One region of the Streptomyces sp. NPDC057287 genome, then DNA from elsewhere that is predicted to be linked to it. Evidence: riboswitches for the same ligand, from Rfam matches in the RefSeq annotation. Region 1 holds a riboswitch; the other holds the start of a gene.
The links. Region 1 has a riboswitch for cobalamin ahead of ACFUNE_RS10705 (ABC transporter substrate-binding protein). Riboswitches for the same ligand answer to the same signal wherever they lie in the genome.
Positions count from the first base shown of each region.

Region 2: another riboswitch for cobalamin. It lies ahead of ACFUNE_RS06745 (ribonucleoside-diphosphate reductase subunit alpha); the one in region 1 lies ahead of ACFUNE_RS10705 (ABC transporter substrate-binding protein).

Region 1 is NZ_JBHUYV010000004.1:425,239-428,438, forward strand. Features, by position in the region: gene ACFUNE_RS10695 (acyl-CoA dehydrogenase) at 1-1,462, shown strand, start outside; gene ACFUNE_RS10700 (hypothetical protein) at 1,459-1,599, shown strand; cobalamin riboswitch at 1,713-1,900, shown strand; gene ACFUNE_RS10705 (ABC transporter substrate-binding protein) at 1,931-3,001, shown strand; gene ACFUNE_RS10710 (FecCD family ABC transporter permease) at 2,998-3,200, shown strand, end outside.
Region 2 is NZ_JBHUYV010000003.1:42,422-45,621, reverse strand. Features, by position in the region: gene mctP (monocarboxylate uptake permease MctP) at 1-459, shown strand, start outside; gene ACFUNE_RS06750 (GNAT family N-acetyltransferase) at 581-1,081, shown strand; cobalamin riboswitch at 1,122-1,258, shown strand; gene ACFUNE_RS06745 (ribonucleoside-diphosphate reductase subunit alpha) at 1,397-3,200, shown strand, end outside.

The sequences.
Region 1 (3,200 bases):
CACCTTCCTCTGCACGGAGGTGGCGCACGGCAACAACGCGGCGGCCATGGAGACCACCGCGACGTACGACCGCGAACGGGACGGCTTCGTCCTGCACACCCCGAACGCGGGCGCGCAGAAGTTCATGCCGAACACCAGCCCGGCGGGCGGGGCCAAGTCCGGACTGGTCGCCGCACGCCTGGTCGCCGACGGCTGCGACCACGGGGTGCGCCTCTTCCTGGTGCCGCTCACCGATGACGTACGGCCCCTCCCCGGCATCCGGGTGCGGCGGCTGCCCGCCCGGATGGGAAGCCCCGTGGACCACTGCCTGACCTCGTTCGACCGGCTGTTCGTGGCGCGGGACGCCCTGCTGGGATCCGGGGAGGAGGGGGGTGGACCGGGAGAGTTCCGCACCGGCCCCGGGGACAGACGGCGGCGGTTCCTCACCTCGATCGGGAGGGTCACCCCCGGCCGGATCTCCATGAGCGCGTGCGCGGCCGGCTCGGCCCGCGCGACCCTCGCGGTCGCCGTGCGCTACGGGGGCCACCGGCTGATCTCCGGTGCCCGGGGTGCCTCGCCCGTGCCGGTCGACGCCCACCGGACCCATCACGGACCGCTCGCCTCGGCCATGGCCACGGTCTTCGCCATGAGCCTGCTCTACCGCAGGGCGCAGGAGCGCTGGGAGGCCCGCACGGACGAGGACGGCCGGACGGAGGCGGCGAGACTCGTCGACGTCGCCAAGGCGTGGATCACCTGGCGGGCCCGCGAGGTCATCGTCGAGAGCCGTGAACGCTGCGGCGCGCAGGCGCTGCTCGAGAACAACGGCATGACCGAACTCGTCACGGGTGTGGAGGGGGCGATCACCGCGGAGGGCGACAACATCGCCCTGTACGCCAAGGCGGCGGCCGACATGCTCTTCGCCGGGAGCTCCGGCGGGGACGGCGGCGGCTCGGGCCGGGTCCCGCGTCCCGGGGACCTGGCCGATCCGCGCTTCCTGCGCCGGCTCCTCGCCTCGGTCCAGGACATCTGGTTCGCCCGGGCCAGGGAGCGCGCGCTGGCGACGGCGGGGGCCGACGCACTCGGACGCTGGAACGCGGCCTCGGGCCCCGCCCTGCGCGGGGTCGAGGCCTATGCGTACCGGCAGGCGGCCGAGGCCTACGCCGAGGCCCGCGCCGCGCTGCCCGAGGGGGCCGCCAGGGACCGGCTGGGTGAGCTGGAGCGGCTGTTCGCCGTCGAGTGGGTGGCCCGCAACAGCGGCGACCTGCTGGCCGCCGGGCTCCTGAGCGGCGATCAGGTGGACGCGCTGGCGGAGACCGGGGAGGAGCTGATCGCGGCCGTCGCCGCGCACTCCAGGGAACTCGCCGACTCCTTCGCCCTTCCCGAGGAACTGCTCGCCGACTGGCCCATCGCCGGGCCGGGTTACGCGGACGCGTACGACGATCCCCGGGGACCCTGGACCACCTCCCCGGCGGACGCCCGGTGAGCGCCGTACACGGGGCGCGGACGGTCCGCGGCCGCCTGGGGGAGCGCCTGGAGATCCTGGGCCTGCGCGTGGTCCTGCTGGCGTACTGGGGCACGGTGTCCGTGCTGGCCCGCCTGACCGGGAACCCGCAGACGTAGGGCGGCGAATCGGTTCACCCCAAGCGCTGACCGGCCGACGGCCGGCCTGCACGCAGGCGCCGAGGCAGGCCCGCGGCAGCGGCGACGGCCCCCGAAGCCGTCGCCGCACCGCGTGATAGCTTGCAGACGCCAGTCACACTCCACGTGGAGTCAGGGAATCCGGTGCGAATCCGGAGCTGACGCGCAGCGGTGAGGGGGACGGGCGGAGCCAAGGCCACTGGCACACCCTCGGGTGGACCGGGAAGGCGCTTCGTCCGGACGAACCCGAGTCCGAAGACCTGCTGGCACCCGCCTCCCTGCCGGGAGCGGAACTCCGTACCGGGCTCCGCGCATGAGCCCAGAGACGCAGAGGGACCTTGTGCCGCCCATAGCCAGCACCGTACGCCGAACCGCCCTGCTCGTCGCGGGACTTGTCCTGCTGAACGCTTGCGGCGGAGGGAGCACCACCGGGGGCGCGGCGCCGGGGGGTTCCGCAGCAGGCTTCCCCGTGACGTTGAAGAACTGCGGCCGGACGGTGACCGTCGACGCCGCACCGCGTCACGCCGTCTCCCTCAACCAGGGGTCCACGGAGATCCTGCTCTCCCTGGGCCTGGCCGACCGGCTCGCCGCCACCGCGACCTGGACCGACCCGGTGATGAAGGGCCTGGAGAAGGACGAGGCCACGGTGGACCGCATCGCCGGGAACCAGCCCTCCTCCGAGAAGGTCCTCGCCGAGGAACCCGACTTCGTCAGCGCCTCGTTCGAATCGACCCTCGGCAAGGGCGGTGTGGCGTCCCGCGACCAGTTCGAGGACCTGGGCGTACCGACCTATCTCGCCCCCTCCGACTGCGTGGGCAAGGACAACTCGGGCAGCGGCGACGGTTCCCGCGCCGAGCCCCTGACCATGGACCCCGTCTACGACGAAGTGCGCGACCTGGCCAAGGTGTTCGGCGTCCCGGAGAGGGGCGAGAAGCTCGTCACGAGCCTCCGGGGCCGCATCGACAGGGCGACGGCGGACGTCGACGCCTCCGATGCCACCCTGCTCTACTGGTTCGCCAACGCCGAGGCCCCCTACCTCGCGGGCTGCTGCGGTGCACCCGGCGTCATCACCGGGGAACTCGGCGCGAAGAACGTCTTCGACGACACGCACGAGGAATGGCCCCAGATCAACTGGGAGACGGTCGCCGACCGCAACCCCGACGTCCTGGTCATCGGCGATCTGACCCGCAAGTCGCAGACGGCCGAGAGCGCCGAGAAGAAGATCGAGTTCCTGGAGACCAACCCCGCCACGAGGAACCTGGACGCCGTCCGGCACAAGAGGTACGTGCTGCTCAGCGGTCAGGCGATGAACCCGACCATCCGCACGGTGGAGGGCGTGGAGCGGGTCGCGGCGGGACTGCGCTCGTTCGGACTCGCGGGGTGACGAGGACCGACGACGTACCGGAGACCCGCGTGGAGGAACCCTCCGCGGACCGGACGGCCGCCGGAGCGCGCGTCCTGCGCGACGGCCTCCTGTGGAGCGCAGGAGCAGCCCTCCTGCTCCTGTCCGTCGCGGTGGCCGTCACCATCGGGCCCGCCCGCATATCCGTCCCTGACGTCTGGTCCGCCGTTGCCTCGCACCT
Region 2 (3,200 bases), on a different contig from region 1:
CTCGCCTTCGTCCTCACCATGGACAAGACGGTCGCGATCAACTTCCAGCTGCTGGGCGGCATCTGGATCCTCCAGACGATGCCGGCCCTGGTGGGCGGCCTGTTCACCCGGTGGTTCCACCGCTGGGCCCTGATCGCGGGCTGGGCGGTCGGCATGATCTACGGCACGGTGGCCGCGTACGGCGTCGCCAGCCCGACCCAGAAGCACTTCGGCGGATCGTCGAAGGAGATCCCGGGCATCGGCGAGATCGGCTACATCGGTCTCACCGCGATCGTGCTGAACATCGTCGTCGTGGTCGTGGGGACCTTCGTCCTCAACGCGCTGAAGGCCCCGGTCGGCATCGACGAGACCTCGCCCTCCGACTACACGGCGGACGTCGGCGAGCCCGGCGTCAAGGCCACGCTCCCGCCGGCCACGGTGGGTGCGCCGGGCGACGACGAACCGCTGCAACGGGTGTAGACCCCCGCGACGTCCGTCCCGGCGGGGTCCGCCCCGCCGGGACGTGCACGTGCGGGAGCCGAAGGACGCCCCCGTGGAAAGCGCGTGCGCCCGGCCCACGGGCCGGGGCAGACTGACGCCCATGGATGCCTCGATCAGACCGGTCCGCGCCGGCGAGCACGAAGCCCTGGGCGAGATGACCGCCCAGGCGTATCTCGGCGACGGGCTGCTGGACTTCGGCGCCGACGACCCCTATCTGGAACAGCTCCGCGCCGTCGGGCGCCGGGCCGCCGAGGCCCTGGTGCTGGTCGCGGCGGACTCCGACGGCGAACTGCTGGGCGGGGTGACGTACGTCGCGCCCGGGAGCCCGTGGGCGGACATCGCCGGGGAGGACGAAGCGGAGTTCCGGATGCTGGCCGTGTCCGCGAAGGCACGCGGCCGCGGTGCGGGTGAGGCGCTCGTACGGGCCTGTGTCGACCGCGCACGTGCCGCCGGAGGGCTCTCAGGGATCGTCCTGTCGACCCAGTCGTCCATGGAGGCGGCCCACCGGATCTACCGCCGCCTCGGCTTCGTACGGACCCCGGAGCGGGACTGGAGCCCTCTGCCGGGCCTCACCCTCCTGACGTTCCGCCTGGCCTTCTGACCCGTCACGACACTACATGTGGGGGCTGCCGCAACTGGCGGCCCCCACATGTATGCTCGACCTCGCTGTCGCCGCAGGGGAATCCGGTGCGAATCCGGAACTGTCCCGCAACGGTGTGACCGGTGCGCTTTCGCGCACCGCGGAGTCCGAAGACCTGTCGACAGTGCGTCCGGCTCGACCGAACCGGACGCAGAGACGTCCGGGCCCCGCGGAGGGCCGGTGGACGCCGCGCGCACCGTGCCGCCCTCCCCCGGGTGTCACGTGTCCGGCTGCCCCGCTCCCGCAGGCCCCTGAGCCGAGCGAGGAACAGCCCCAGTGACCATCGCGCCAGCCGACCCGGTTTCAGCCGCGGAATCCGAGAGCCTCACGACCGACGCGCCGGGGACCGCACTGCTGCGGACCCTGACCCGTCTCACCGCCGATCTGCCCGACACCGACCCCGGACGGGTCGCGGCCGCCGCGTTGCGCGGCCGGAGCGCGCGGGCGGACGAGGCCGAGCTGCGCTCGCTGGCCACCGAGGCCGCCGCGGGTCTGATCTCCGAGGACCCTGCGTACTCCAGGCTCGCGGCCCGGCTGCTCACCCTGGCCATCGCGGACGAGGCCGCCGGACAGGGCGCCGTCTCCTTCTCGGCATCGGTCGCCGTGGGACACCGCGAGGGCCTGATCGCGGACCGCACGGCGGAGTTCGTCACGCGGCACTCCGCCGCTCTCGACGCCCTGGTCGGCCAGGCGCTCGCCGACGGCGCCGACGACCGCTTCGGCTACTTCGGGCTGCGGACGCTGCACAGCAGGTACCTGCTGCGCCACCCGATCACCCGGGAGGTCGTCGAGACCCCGCAGCACTTCATGCTGCGGGTCGCCGCCGGTCTCGCCGAGGACACCTCCGAGCGCGCCCTGGGCGAAGTCGCGGCGCTGTACGGCCTGATGAACCGGCTCGACTACCTGCCGTCCTCCCCCACCCTCTTCAACTCCGGCACCCGGCACCCGCAGATGTCCTCCTGCTACCTGCTGGACTCCCCTCTGGACGAGCTCGACTCGATCTACGACCGCTACCACCAGGTGGCGCGCCTCTCCAAGCACGCCGGCGGCATCGGGCTCTCCTACTCCCGGATCCGCGCCCGGGGTTCACTCATCCGGGGGACCAACGGCCACTCCAACGGCATCGTCCCGTTCCTGAAGACGCTGGACGCCTCGGTCGCGGCGGTCAACCAGGGAGGCCGGCGCAAGGGGGCCGCCGCCGTCTACCTGGAGACCTGGCACGCGGACATCGAGGAGTTCCTGGAGCTGCGCGACAACACCGGTGAGGACCAGCGGCGTACGCACAACCTCAACCTCGCGCACTGGATCCCGGACGAGTTCATGCGCCGCGTGGACGCGGACACCGAGTGGTCGCTGTTCTCCCCGGCGGACACCCCCGAGCTGGTGGACCTGTGGGGTGACGAGTTCGACGCGGCCTACCGCGCCGCCGAGGCCAGGGGGCTGGCCCGCAAGTCCATGCCGGCGCGCGAGCTGTACGGCCGGATGATGCGCACGCTCGCGCAGACCGGGCAGGGCTGGATGACGTTCAAGGACGCCTCCAACCGCACGGCCAACCAGACCGCCGAGCCGGGCCGAGTCGTGCACTCCTCGAACCTCTGCACCGAGATCCTGGAGGTCACCGACGACGGCGAGACGGCCGTCTGCAACCTCGGGTCGGTCAACCTCGGCGCGTTCGTCGCCGGCGGTTCGATCGACTGGGAGCGGCTGGACGCCACCGTCCGCACGGCGGTGACCTTCCTCGACCGCGTCGTGGACATCAACTTCTACCCGACCGAGCAGGCCGGGCGCTCCAACGCCCGCTGGCGCCCGGTGGGCCTGGGCGCCATGGGCCTCCAGGACGTCTTCTTCCAGCTGCGCCTGCCCTTCGACTCCCCCGAGGCCCGCGCGCTGTCCACGAAGATCTCCGAGCGCATCATGCTCGCCGCGTACGAGGCCTCCTGCGGCCTGGCGGAGCGCCCCCAGGCACCTTCGACAGGCTCCGGTGCAGGGGGGACCCCCACGGGCCCGCTGCCCGCCTGGTCCGAGACCCGCGCCGCCCGCGGCGTGCTGCACCCGGACCACTACGACACCGAGCTGAACT